DNA from 2 places in the Pseudoalteromonas sp. SR45-6 genome. Region 2 is predicted to be linked to the other one. Evidence: predicted binding sites of a transcription regulator. Region 2 holds the regulator's gene; the other holds the start of a gene.
The links. Region 2 encodes MetJ, which represses methionine synthesis genes. Its sites were predicted from a motif close to TAGACGTCTAGACGTCTA; they were not measured.
Positions count from the first base shown of each region.

Region 1: the regulator MetJ is predicted to act here: its motif matches at 5,331-5,348, upstream of metA (homoserine O-succinyltransferase).

Region 1 is NZ_JACJDM010000075.1:8,923-16,453, forward strand. Features, by position in the region: gene H5158_RS20690 (NADH:flavin oxidoreductase/NADH oxidase) at 1-407, opposite strand, end outside; gene metH (methionine synthase) at 620-3,250, opposite strand; gene H5158_RS20700 (homocysteine S-methyltransferase family protein) at 3,261-4,328, opposite strand; gene metA (homoserine O-succinyltransferase) at 4,318-5,265, opposite strand; gene H5158_RS23690 (DMT family transporter) at 5,433-6,332, shown strand; gene ettA (energy-dependent translational throttle protein EttA) at 6,426-7,531, shown strand, end outside.
Region 2 is NZ_JACJDM010000033.1:31,599-39,129, forward strand. Features, by position in the region: gene H5158_RS14320 (malic enzyme-like NAD(P)-binding protein) at 458-1,699, shown strand; gene metJ (met regulon transcriptional regulator MetJ) at 1,809-2,129, opposite strand; gene metB (cystathionine gamma-synthase) at 2,365-3,627, shown strand; gene metL (bifunctional aspartate kinase/homoserine dehydrogenase II) at 3,634-5,979, shown strand; gene H5158_RS14340 (penicillin-binding protein 1A) at 6,061-7,531, opposite strand, start outside.

The DNA.
Region 1 (7,531 bases), on a different contig from region 2:
AGTTCACTCGGAGCAATAGTTTGCCAACCGTTCTTTATTGCTGGAGCGATAGGCGCACCGCCATTCCAAGGTAATTCAGTTGACGCTTTACGACCTGCATGACCAATCTGCATCACCATCGGAATGTTAGAGTATTGACCTACATTAGATACGACTTCACGCCAAGCTTGCTCACATTCGTCGCTATAAATACCTGAATCGGCGTAAGAGATTCTTCCTTCAGGGGATACAGCGCTCGCTTCAACAATCAATAAGCCAGCACCGGATTGCGCGAGCATACCATAATGTTGATGATGCCAAGGTTGCACCTTGCCTTCTTCTGCGGCATACATACACATGGGAGCAATAATAATGCGGTTTTTGAGTGTTATCGGACCTAATTCTAGTGGGCTAAATAATTTTACCATGGAAAATTCTCAAATAATGAATGTGCAGAAAATCACAAATATAATGTACTAATCATTCTACACCCAAGGTTAGGGGCATACCCAAGCTCATTGAATGTGAAAGTATGATGATATACCGAAGAGCTATCAGGAAAAACTTTGTACAAAAAAAGCGAGCCTAATTTGGCTCGCTTTTTTGTTTTAAACTAACGGCTGATAGCTGACCGCTTCACTTACTCCGGCTCATACCCCAAATTAGGCGATAACCATCTTTCCGCTTCTTCTAGCGTCATGTTGGTTCGTTGAGCGTAATCTTCAACCTGATCCTTTTGTACTGCCGCTACGGCGTAGTATTTAGCCTCAGGGTGAGAGAAGTACCAGCCTGATACCGCAGCACCGGGCCACATGGCGTATGAGCTGGTGAGCTGCATGCCAATGCGCTTTTCAGTATCGAGTAGTTGCCAGATTTTCTTCTTCTCAGTGTGCTCTGGACATGCTGGGTAACCGGGTGCTGGGCGAATACCTTGATAGTTTTCACGAATAAGATCTTCATTCGCAAGGTTTTCGTCTGGGGCAAAACCCCAATATTCTTTACGCACTTGTTCGTGTAAGTACTCAGCAAAGGCTTCGGCGAGTCTATCTGCCACCGCTTTTACCATTATTTTGTTGTAGTCATCTTGCTGTGCATCGAACGCATCAGCTAAGTCGTCTTCTTCAAGACCGCCTGTTACAGCAAATGCACCAAAGTAATCAGGCGTGCCTTTCGGGGCGATATAATCAGCTAAGCAGTAGTTAGCAAAGTCGGTTTTTTCTGTTTGCTGACGTAAATGGCACGATGTGGTTAATAGTTCAGCGCGAGTTTCGTCTGTGTATATTTCAATATCGTCACCCACACGGTTAGCAGGGAATAAACCAATTACGCCAAGCGGTTGCAAACTGCCTGACTTTTCAAGATCGTCTAACATGTCGTTAGCGTCTTTAAATAAGCTTTGCGCCTGCTCGCCAACCACTTCATCGGTCATGATACGTGGGTATTTACCAGCGATTGACCAGGTCATAAAGTACGGCGTCCAGTCTATGTATTGTCGTAAAGTGGCTATCGAGACATTTTTAAACTCTGTCACGCCCAGCTTTTTCGGCACCGGTGGAGTGTAATTATCCCAATCAAGCTTGGCGGCGTTGTCGCGGGCACGTTGAATAGTAACCGGTTTTGAACGTGGTTTTTTGCGTGCTTGCTGCTCGCGTACTTTGACATATTCAGCGCTGGTTTTTGCTAAAAATTCAGCTTTATGCTCTTTCGACAATAAGTTAGAAACCACGCCTACAGCGCGACTGGCGTTATTTACATAAACCACGCCTTTGTCATATTGTGGCTCGATTTTAACGGCAGTATGCGCTTTTGAGGTAGTCGCGCCACCAATCAATAGCGGTAGTTCAAAACCACGGCGCTTCATTTCTTTGGCAACATGTACCATTTCATCAAGCGATGGTGTAATCAGTCCTGATAAACCAATAATATCGGCTTTTTCATCAATCGCGGTTTGCAGTATTTTATCTGCAGGCACCATTACGCCTAAGTCGATAACTTCATAGTTATTACATTGCAGTACTACGCCAACAATATTTTTACCAATATCATGTACGTCACCTTTAACGGTGGCCATCACGATTTTACCGTTAGTAGCCCCTTCTTCTTTTTCAGCTTCAATGTAAGGGTCTAGGTAGGCCACTGCGCGCTTCATCACTCGCGCTGATTTAACGACTTGCGGTAAGAACATTTTACCTGCGCCAAATAAATCGCCTACCACATTCATGCCGTCCATTAACGGCCCTTCAATCACATGAATAGGCTTATCGGCAGCAGCGCGGCACTCTTCGGTGTCTTCATCGATAAAGGTGGTAATGCCTTTAACCAATGCGTGCTCTAAACGTTTTTCAACTGGCCAAGTACGCCATTCTAAATCTTCAACTCGCTCAGCTTGTGCCATGCCAGAGTATTTTGGTGCCAACTCAACTAAGCGCTCACCTGCACCTGGGTCGGTATTTAAAATAACGTCTTCAACTGCTTTTCTAAGCTCTGCTGGAATATCATCATACACAGCGAGTTGCCCTGCATTAACAATCCCCATATCCATGCCCGCTTGAATTGCGTGATATAAAAATACTGAGTGAATAGCCTCTCGCACGGGGTTATTCCCACGAAACGAGAACGATACATTCGACACCCCGCCCGACACTTTACAGTGTGGCAAGTTTTGCTTAATGCGACGTGTACCTTCAATAAATTCAACTGCGTAGTTGTCGTGCTCTTCAATACCAGTTGCTACCGCAAAGATGTTGGGATCGAAAATAATATCTTCTGGCGCAAAGCCAATTTCATCCACCAAAATGCGGTAACTACGCTGACAAATTTCAAACTTGCGATCGGCTGTATCTGCTTGGCCGTCGGTATCAAACGCCATAACCACTGCAGCGGCGCCAAAACGTTTAATAATTTTAGCTTGGCGAATAAATGGCTCTTCACCTTCTTTTAGCGAGATTGAGTTTACAATTGCCTTGCCTTGAATACACTTTAAGCCCGCTTCAATGACTTCCCATTTAGAAGAGTCAACCATAATTGGCACGCGAGAAATATCAGGCTCGGAGGCAATCAAATTTAAAAACTTCACCATGGCGGCTTTTGAGTCCAGCATGGCTTCATCCATGTTGATATCAATAACCTGTGCGCCGTTTTCTACTTGCTCGCGGGCAACATTAAGCGCACTCTCGTAATCTTCTTCCATGATCAAACGTTTGAACATGGCTGAGCCGGTCACATTGGTACGTTCGCCAACGTTGGTAAATACTGCTATTTTTTGTGTCATCTCGGCTACCTTAGTTTAAATTACACGCTTCAAGGCCTGATAAGCGCATACGCACTTCAAGCTCTGGCAATGGCCGAGGTTTAACACCTTCAAGCCCTTTCGCAAATGCCCTGATGTGTGCAGGTGTGGTACCACAACAACCACCAACAATATTGATAAAGCCAGACTTGCCCCAATCGATAATTTCTTTCGCCATTTCAGGTGCTTCTAAATCATATTCCCCAAACTCGTTCGGTAAACCAGCATTGGGGTGAACAGAGACAAAGGTTTCGCAAACACGCGATAGTTCTTCTACATATTGGCGCAATAAATCTGGACCTAGCGCGCAGTTTAAGCCAATTGAAATTGGCTTTATATGACGAATAGAATTATAAAATGCTTCGGTGGTTTGCCCTGACAGCGTACGTCCGGAGGCATCGGTTATGGTGCCAGAGATCATCACAGGCAACTTGCGCCCTGCTTGTTCAAACGCTTCTTCAACCGCGAATGAAGCCGCTTTTGCATTAAGCGTATCAAAAATTGTTTCTATCAAAATTAAATCAACACCACCTTCCATTAAAGCAAGGGTTGATTCAACATACGCGGTGACTAACTTATCAAACGTGACATTGCGATAACCGGGGTCGTTCACATCCGGTGAGATTGAACAGGTTTTTGAGGTTGGCCCTAAAACCCCAGCAACATAACGTGGTTTTGCTGGGTTTTTAGCAGTAAACTCATCACAAATACTGCGTGCTAATTTAGCTGACTCTAAGTTTACTTCACGGCTGATGCTGGCCATATCGTAATCTTCCATCGAAATTGTAGTCGAATTAAAGGTGTTGGTTTCGATAATATCGGCACCTGCACTTAAAAAGCCACGATGAATATCAGCAATAATTTTTGGTTGTGTGATGCTTAATAAATCATTATTACCTTTAATTAGCACATGCCAGTCTTTAAAGCGCTCGCCACGGTAATCGTGTTCTTCTAATTTGTGTTCTTGGATCATGGTACCCATAGCACCATCAAGAATTAAAATACGCTGTTTTAACGCTTCAATTAACACGGCGCTTTTGTTTTCTAAATTATTCGGCATAGTTGTTAGTCCTTACGGCTTGGCTAACTAAATTAATATCATAGGGTGTGGTTTGGTACACATAATAATTTAACCAATTCGAAAACAGTAAAAAGGCATGGCTTTGCCAAGTTTTCGACGGTTCGTTATCTGGGTTGTTCTCTGGAAAGTAATTTTCAGGCAATGGCGCATCAGGGCCTTTTTCTAAATCGCGCTGATATTCGCCTTTTAAAGTGTCTGCATCATACTCAGGATGCCCGGTAATATACACTTGGCTGCCGGATTTATTTTTTATTAAGTAAGCGCCTACTTTCTCTGAACCTGCCAGCACCACTAAGTCATCACAAGCGTTAATTTTTTCAATATCAATATGACCATACCGCGAGTGAGGCACTACAAAGGTATCGTCAAAACCACGCGTTAAGGCTCCATGTTCAAAGTAACACTTATGGGTAAACACGCCACAGAGCTTATTTTCTTTTAGTTCACGCTTTAGATTATAATGATGAAATAAACCCGCGTGAGCCGCCCAACACGAAAATAATGTTGAGGTTACATGCTGCTCCGCCCAATCTAAAATTACTTTTAGTTCATCCCAGTAGGCTACATCGTCATATTCTAAATGTGCCAATGGTGCGCCGGTAATGAGTAATGCATCGTAATTGTTGTCTTTCACTTCAGAGAAATAACGGTAAAAAGTGTCTAAATGCTGCTCTGAATTGCTACTGCTGCGATGAGTGTCTAAACGTAGTAGCTCTACATTCACTTGTAAGGGTGAATTAGCGAGCAAACGAATAAATTGCACCTCGGTTTCTACCTTATTAGGCATTAAGTTTAAAATCGCCAAGCGCATCGGACGGATCTCTTGGGTTTTAGCGCGGCTTTTTGGCATTACGAATACGTTTTCTTGACGTAACTTCGCAATTGCGGGCAATTCATCTTTAACGGTAATAGGCATACTCATCTCCAAGGCATAATTAACCAATGGCTAATTATGAACGGATAGCTGGAAATTTCAACCTCTAGATGTTTAGATGTCCAAATGAGTTTATTTTAACTATTCTTTTGCATTCTAAAAACCGCTCGCCATAATGCGCCTGTTGATTTTATTTTAAGGTGGTAAACGTGATTGATTGGCTAGGCTTAGGAGAACTTTTTGCTATATTAGCAGCTATTGTTTGGGCGCTTTCGACCATTTTATATAAAGGTTTTAGCCATCACTTAACGCCTATGCAGCTAAACATCAGTAAAGGCGTGTTAGCAAGTGCCATGATGTTAGTGACTATTGCGATTACTCAAGACGCTGCACTACCACATCATCTGACAAGCTGGCTTTGGCTAATTGCTGGCGGGGTGATTGGGATTGCGATTGGCGATAGCGCCTATTTTACTGCGCTGCGAAATATTGGCCCTGCTCGCACGTTAGTTATTGAGTCCCTTGCTCCAGCCCTTGTGGGGGTTTTTAATATCCTGCTATTAAATCATTATTTATCGCCATTTGCATGGTGCGGTATTGTACTTACAACCATTGGCGTAGTAATAGCAATCAAGCCTGAAAAAACATTGCCACAGGTTGATCATCAACATTATCGCAAAGGTGTTTTATGTGCCCTTGCAGCTGCTATCTGCCAAGCGCTCGGTATGGTGATGTCTAAAGGCGCACTCAATAATGAGCATATGAGTAGCTTATGGGCGGCATTAATTAGATTAGCAGCAGGTACGATGACTGTGGCCTTAGTTGTTGCAGTGTTTAAAAGCAGTGAATTTAAACAAGCACTAACTCTAAGGGGAATTAGCGGCAAACAATGGTTTTTTGCGGCTGTGTTTTTAGGCACTTTCCTTGGTTTATGGCTTCAACTTGGCGCAGTTAAATATACCGATCCAGCCATTGCACAAACGATTTTCGCAACCGCGCCATTAATTGTAATGAGCATTGGTTTTATAAAGCGCGAGCCCGTTACCAATAAAATGTTAATAGGCGGCTTGCTTGCTTTAATCGGTGTAGGAGTATTGCTCGCGAATTAGCACATTGTTATTTGGTTGATTCGTTGACTGTTTCACCTGTGAGCCACTACAATACAACATTGAAATTTTTATTATTATTTGAAGGCTCCCTCCATGGTTTTACCTGATAAGTTTATTTTCTCGATGAGTCGAGTATCTAAGGTTGTGCCACCTAAGCGCACTATCTTAAAAGATATTTCTTTGCATTTTTTCCCGGGTGCAAAAATTGGTGTACTTGGTTTAAACGGTTCTGGTAAATCAACGTTGCTACGTATTATGGCCGGCCTTGATCAAGAGTTTGAAGGTGAGGCATATCCTCAACCGGGCACTAAAATTGGTTACTTACCGCAAGAGCCTATTCTAGATGAAAGCAAAACGGTTCGTGAAACTGTGGAAGAAGCAGTCAGCGAAGTTAAAAACGCGCTTAACCGTCTTGATGAAGTATATAACGAATACGCGATGGAAGATGCTGACTTTGACGCACTAGCCAAAGAGCAAGGTGAGCTTGAAGCAATTATTCAAGCCCACGATGGTCATAACATCGACAACGTATTAGAGCGCGCCGCAGATGCCCTGCGCTTACCTGAGTGGGATGCTAAAATTGAATTCTTGTCAGGTGGTGAGCGTCGCCGAGTGGCTATCTGCCGCTTATTGCTTGAAAAACCAGATATGCTTATCCTCGATGAGCCGACTAACCACTTAGATGCAGAATCTGTAGCATGGCTTGAGCGCTTCTTGCATGATTACGAAGGCACTGTTGTGGCGGTAACCCATGACCGTTACTTCCTCGATAATGTAGCTGGCTGGATCTTAGAGCTTGACCGTGGTGAAGGTATTCCATGGGAAGGTAATTATTCTTCTTGGCTTGAGCAAAAAGATGCGCGCCTGCAGCAAGAGCAAAAGTCTGAAAAAGCCCGTCAAAAATCAATTGCACAAGAACTTGAGTGGGTACGTTCAAACCAAAAAGGTCGTCAAGCTAAGTCAAAAGCGCGTATGTCGCAATTTACTGAAATGCAGCAGTCTGATTACCAAAAACGTAATGAAACCAACGAGCTATTTATTCCACCTGGACCACGTTTAGGTGATCAAGTTATTGAAGTTAAAAACTTGAAGAAAAGCTTTGGCGATCGCGTGTTAATTGATGATCTAAGCTTTACTGTGCCTAAAGGCGCAATTGTTGGCATTATCGGTGCCAATGGCGCAGGTAAATCAACGCTGTT
Region 2 (7,531 bases):
TTTACGCATTCATTATGTTGTGACTATTTCCCACTTTTATATCCAGTATAGCGAGTAAATAACAGACAAATAGTGATTTGTTGACTATATTGTCATTCTCGTTAAAGCGATAAATTAAACGTTTTTGTCGGTAAAGTTAGGTCTTTTGCGGTTAAATGTTGTTAACGTCTTACTTTGATGGTTTTTAGTCATAGGTCATTATTTTTGCTTTAAAGCGTTGCATAATGAGCATTTTAAGATGGGTTTTTTGATGCTTTGTGGCGTTTTTATAGCCGAAAATTGAAGCTTTTTTGCAAAAAATGCTGACAAAACGCATAAAATTAACGGATATAGCATATAACAGGATAGACCTGATATTGCTTGAATTTAATTATAATATAGGTATCGTTCCCTATAAGATATAAGAACTGCTTACTCTCACTTTCAACTTAACTTACTTGCAGGATAAAATCGCGTTATGTCAGACTTTCGTGAACAAGCTTTACATTACCATTCGCACCCCGTTCCAGGAAAAATTAGCGTTGAGCTTACAAAGCCAGCTGAAACCGTACAGGATCTTGCACTCGCATACAGCCCCGGTGTTGCAGAACCGGTACGTGAAATAGCTGCTGATCCCGCTAATGCCTACAAATACACGGGTAAAGGCAATATGGTTGCGGTTATTACTAACGGCACCGCTATTTTAGGTTTAGGTAACTTAGGTCCATTGGCTTCAAAACCGGTTATGGAAGGTAAAGCGTTATTATTTAAACGCTTTGCGGGTCTAGATTCGATAGATATTGAGGTGAAACACAATACCACCGAAGATTTCATCAATACAGTTGCTAACATCGCTGATACGTTTGGCGGTATTAACTTAGAAGACATTAAAGCGCCAGAGTGTTTTGAAATAGAAAAAGCATTGATCGAGCGTTGTAGCATTCCAGTGTTCCACGACGATCAACACGGTACCGCGATTGTAACGGCTGCTGGTATGATCAACGCACTTGAAGTACAAGGCAAAGAAATCGAAGATGCGATTATCGTTTGTTTAGGAGCCGGTGCCGCAGCGGTTGCGTGTATGGAGCTACTGATCAAGTGTGGTGCATTGCGTGAACATATTTACATGTTAGATCGTAAAGGCGTTATTCATACTCGTCGTGATGATTTAAACGAGTACAAACAGTTATTCGCTAACAATACAGATAAGCGCACACTGCAAGATGTTATTGCTGATGCCGATGTATTTGTTGGTGTATCTGGCCCGAATTTACTTTCTCCTGACGATCTTAAGTTAATGGCTGATCGACCTGTAGTGTTTGCCTGTTCAAACCCAGATCCAGAAATCTCACCAGTGCTTGCTCATGGTGCTCGCGATGATTTAATCATGGCAACGGGTCGTTCAGATTATCCAAACCAAGTTAACAACGTGCTGTGTTTCCCATTTATTTTCCGTGGTGCGCTAGATGTGCGTGCAAGCAAAATTAATGATGAAATGAAAATTGCTGCGGTTGACGCTATTCGTAGCATTGCTAAAGAACCAGTACCAGCGGAAGTATTAAAAGCGGCGGGTGTTGAGACACTTGAATTTGGTGCGCAGTATATTATTCCAAAACCGATGGATCCGCGTCTATTACCGCGCATTGCCAAAGCAGTAGCGCAAGCGGCAATTGATTCTGGTGTTGCACAAATTGATATGCCGGAAAACTACATGGAGTAGCTGCTTCGCTGCAATTGGTAATGGCACAATAATAAAAACCTCAGCAACTTACGTTACTGAGGTTTTTTTGTAGCCAATTCCTGAAGCAGGAATATATACAAATGATAACTTAATCTTCGTTGAGTACAGGTACTTCGAGACCCATCTCAAGCATGATTTTTTTCACTTCTTCAGGCACTTTCTCTGGATTATCTTTACGTAAATCTTCATCGTTTGGCAGTGGTTGGCCAGTAAATGCGTGTAAAAATGCTTCACAAAGTAATTCGCTATTTGTTGCATGGCGAAGATTATTAATTTGACGACGAGTGCGCTCATCAGTCAAAACTTTTAATACATTTAGCGGGATCGAAACGGTGATCTTTTTAACTTGTTCTGATTTTTTCCCGTGTTCTGCGTATGGGTGAATATATTCACCATTCCATTTAGCCATAGGATGTATCGTTGCCTCAGGTTGTTAATTGTTTGCGCGACCTTTTGCAGCGCAAAGATGGCGAAATTCTATCGTGTTAAAAAAGATAGTCAAATACTTGTTTTTTAGCCATCTAGAGGCTTAAATGTTTTTACTTCTAATCTTGCGGCTAAAACCGCATAAATGCTTTGACTTATTAAATTTGATCCTCTAACCTTTTAGACGTCTAAACATCCATTTAATTGTAGGTGACGGTATGAGTCAAAAGAATAAAGCAACCATTGCAGTACGCAATGGTATTGATGCAGATAAACATCACGGCGCGGTTGTGCCTCCCATTCATTTATCGACCACCTACTCATTTGCTGATTTTGATAAAAAGCGCCAATATGATTATGGCCGTAGCGGCAACCCAAACCGTGATTTACTCGCTGAAACGCTCGCTAAGCTTGAAGGTGGCGCTAAGGGGATTATCACTGCAACGGGCATGGCTGCGGTGCATTTAGCTACTCAGCTGCTAAACAGTGACGATACCTTAGTGATCCCACATGATTGCTATGGCGGTAGTTACCGCTTATTCACCTCACTTGAAAAGCGTGGCTTATTAAAGTTAGTGGTTTTAGATTTAACTAAATCTGAAAATCATCAAAAAATTCTTGAGATAAAACCAAAGCTAATTTGGATTGAAACACCGAGTAATCCTATCTTACGGTTAACCGATATTAAAGCGATCACCACGATTGCTAAGCAGTGCGGTGCGTTGGTTGGTGCCGATAACACATTTTTATCACCTGCTTTGCAAAACCCAATTGAGTTTGGTGTTGATATTGTGGTGCATTCGACCACTAAATATATTAACGGTCACTCAGATGTTGTTGGTGGTGCGGTGATCGCCGCTACCCAAGAGTTGGGTGATGAGCTTGCTTGGTGGGCTAATAACATTGGCATTACCGGTGCCCCGTTTGATAGCTACTTAACGTTACGTGGTTTACGTACTTTGAATGTTCGTTTACGTCAGCATCAAGAAAATGCCTTTATTATTGCCCAATATCTAGAAAACTCCCCTTATGTAAGCCAAGTATATTACCCTGGATTAGTATCTCATCCACAGCATGAACTCGCTAAACAGCAGCAACGTGGTTTTGGTGGCATGGTAAGCTTTGATATCAAAGGTGATATTAATAATGCTGCAGAATTTTTGACCAGCTTAGAAGAATTTAGCTTAGCTGAGTCATTAGGTGGGGTTGAGAGTTTGATTTGTCACCCTGCAACTATGACCCACGCAGGTATGGAGGCAACTGCTCGTCTTGCTGCGGGAGTAGGTGATACCCTGATCCGTATTTCGGTGGGCATTGAAGATGTAAAAGATTTAATCGCTGACTTAGATCGTGTATTCAATAAAGTGAAACCAGGTCAAGCTCAGCACGGCGTAAAAGTAATTGCTTCCTCTGTTCAACAACAAGATGATGAGCAATCAAACTCATTTAAACTGACTCCTGCACATACGGCTTTGTGGTAATAAAAAATGGTAAATATAGTTCATAAATTTGGTGGTTCTAGCCTTAGTTCTGCAGAGCGTTATCAGGCCGTAGCAAATATTATTCTAGCCCATACGGAAGCCGGTGATTGTGTGGTGGTATCCGCAGCCGGTAAAACTACCAATACGTTAGTTACGCTATGGCAGAGTTACCAGCAAGGTGATCAACAGGCAGTGAGTGATATATTATTGCAGCTTGATAATCATCAACGTACTTTGATCGAGCAGTTATTGAGTCCAGCAGCGCGACATACGGCATTAAACGTATTAGAACAGGAGCTAGCCTTAATTGCACAGCAAACTCAACAGCAAAGCTTACAGGAAGCCGCATTGCTTGCTCACGGTGAAGTTTGGTCGGCACGATTATTGGCTAGCTATTTAAAACAGTTAAATGTTACAGCTCAAGATGTTGATGCTCGTCAATTGTTTACCCTTAATGATGGGCAATTATTACATCAAAAAAATCAACAAGCCTGTGCCGAGTTAATTTCAGCCAATTGCATTAATATTGTTACTGGTTTTATAGCCGCTGATTGCCAAGCAAATACCGTTACTTTGGGGCGCAATGGCAGTGATTACAGCGCGACTTTGTTAAGCAGTTATTGTCATGCTAGTCAGGTATCAATTTGGACTGATACCCAAGGGGTGTTTAGTACCGACCCTCGTAAAGTAAAAAAAGCGATTAAGTATTCTAAAGTATGTCGTGGCCAAGCAAACTTACTGGCGCGTTTGGGCAACCCAGTGTTACATGCTAAAACTCTCTCGCCATTAAAAAATACTGATATCAAGTTAGTCGTTCGCAGTAGTTACGACAGCGAAGCTAGCGCGACAGAAATTGTCAAAGAAGGTTACAGCAAAGCTAAGCGTTTTATCACTACCTTAGAAAATATTGATTTACTGCGCATTGATCAGCTGCGTGGCGGTGAAATTGGCGAATTAAGTCAGCTTATTCAACACAGCTTGCATCATTTTATTAAAAACGGCGATACCTACTTACTAGTGCCGGCAGCAGCGACTCATCAGGTGGTGAGTCATTTGCAAGGGCGCGCTAATATTATTGAGTCGAACTTACATGGTTGCGCTGTTGTGGCGCCACGAAATGATGTAGCGCAATTATTTGAACAAGCAACGCAAGTGCTTAGTGAGCAAAGTTTAGTGCCGCGCTTTAGCCATCAAGATGCAGACTACATATTACTACTAACGGATCAATCTATTGATAGTGATGTGTTGACCTTATTGCATGATAAGCTGATTAACAAAGGCCAAGAGCTTGCCATTATTGTTGCTGGCCTTGGTAATGTTGGTGAAGTATTTATTGAGCAACTTAGTCAGCAACTTAATCGTTTGCAACAGCATTTTAGCGTAAAGCTGGTTGGTTTATTACGCTCGCGCTCTATGTTGTTCAGCCCAAGTGGTATCGTGCTTGAGCAATGGCAGTCGCAGTGGCAAAACGAAGCAATAGATTACCAAGAAGCTGATTTACTGACACGTATCAGCGAACTCGATTACGAACACAAAGTGCTGATTGATATTACTGCTAGTGAAGCGTTTAGTAAGCTTTACCCGGCGTTTGTAAATTTAGATTGTCACCTGATCAGTGCTAATAAATATGCGGGCACTGCAAATAATGACTGGTATCAAAATTTACGCCGTAATTTAGCTGAGCGTAACTTATTATGGCGTTATAACACCAGTGTTGGTGCGGGTTTACCAATTAATTTTGCGTTAGCTGATTTACAAAACAGTGGCGACAGTATTACCCATATTGAAGGCGTGTTCTCAGGCACTTTATCGTGGTTGTGTAGCAGTTATGATGGCAGTGTGGCGTTTTCCGATTTAGTGTTGCAAGCGCAGCAAATGGGTTACACCGAGCCTGATCCACGGGAAGATTTATCAGGGCGTGATATGCAGCGTAAGCTATTAATTTTAGCTCGTGAATTAGGGCTCACCTTAGAGCTTGATGAGATTGGCTTAACACCGTTGATGCCAGAGCAACTAGCGCAAGGTGATTGGCAGTCTTTTTTAGCTAATAAGCAGTTGCTTGATGACTTTATTGCTGAAAAAGCACAGTTAGCTGGCAAAGAAAACAAAGTACTGCGTTATACCGGTGCGTTAACAATTGCTGATGGCAAAGTAACCGCTAAAGTCGGTTTGGCTTATGCAACACAGGGTGATGCCTTAGCTAACTTAACTCCAGGTGATAATATCTTTGTTATCAACAGTCAGTGGTATAGCGATAATGCGTTGGTGATCCAAGGTCCTGGTGCAGGCAAAGAAGTTACCGCAGCAGGCGTGCATTCTGATTTATATTGGTTAATACAAAACTTAAAATGAGCTCTGAGTTTGTAAAATAAAAAAAGCGCCGATTGGCGCTTTTTTTATGTAGCAGCGATTTTATATCGCGATAGAGTAATATTAAAACAGCTCTTCTTCTGTTTTAGTCTCTTCTTCAAACACGTTTTCTACATGCTGCATCACATACTTAGTGGGCGAGGTGCCTTTTTCAAAGTATTCAAAGCGACTAGTGTAATCGTTCTTTTGACTCAAGAGTCCCGTTGCTAGATCGATTCGTACCGACACTAATCCTTCAGGTGGCTCGATTGGTGCTTCTGGCTTATCTTTGAGTGCTACTCGCATAAAGTCAATCCATGCTGGTTGAGCTGTTTTAGCACCAGATTCTGCACCAGAGATCTGGGTATTATCCATGTTGTTATTATACGTCGAGCGACCAAGCGGGTTACCTGGATTATCAAATCCAACCCAGACCGAGGTCATAACATTACGGTTAAAGCCGCTAAACCAAGTATCGACAGAGTCATTAGTAGTACCCGTTTTACCGGAAAGATCGCGACGTTCTAATACCTGAGCACGCCAACCTGTGCCACTCCAACCCGTTTTATGAGCCCAACTACCGCCTCCCCAAATTGCGCTATTCATCGCATCAGCTATCAAAAACGCGTTTTGTTTAGATATGATGCGCGGCGCACAATGATTTGCTGCTTGGCTGGTATTTAACCCAGAAGTAGACTCAAATTGAGTCGTTGTTAGCGGAGGAGTAACGGGATCACACGCTAATAGTGGTTCTGTTTTAAATAACACATTACCTGCAGAGTCTTGAATCTCATTAATGAAATAAGGGGTGATCAAATGACCGCCATTGGCAAATGTGCTCATGCCACGGGCAAGCTCTAAAGGAGTAATTGACGCACTACCTAAAGCTAGCGATTCACTGCGATTGATATCATTATTTTGAAAGCCAAATTTTAATAGGTGATCAGCTGTGCGCTGCAAGCCTACCCCGCGTAGTAAGCGCACCGAAATAACGTTTTTCGATTGTGCTAAAGCACGACGAATACGGATTGGGCCGTTATATATCGCAGGGCTGTTTTTTGGTCGCCATGCGACCCCTAGGCTCTTGTCCCATTGATTGATTGGTGCATCATTTAAAATAGACGCTAAGGTATAACCATTATTCAGCGCCGCTGAATAAATAAACGGCTTAATGTTAGAACCTACCTGACGTTTTGCTTGCACGGCTCGGTTATATTGGCTTTGTTCAAAGCTATAGCCACCAACAATCGCTTTAATGCGACCATCATTCGGATCCAGCGATACTAATGCACTTGACGCTTCAGGCAATTGGCTGAGTAGATAACTACCATCGTCATTTTTACGTAGCCAAATTTGCTCCCCTGGATTGAGTATGTCGGTAGCGGTTTTTGGAGGAAAACCTTGACGGTAACGGGTAATGTATTTGCGTGCCCATTTGAGATTATCCCAGTCTAGAGTGGCTTGCTCACCACTTTTTAATAACACTGTTGCCGTTTGATCTGCTACAGACAAAACTGCTGCTGTTAATAACGGGGCAATTTCTTTTACCGGTTTT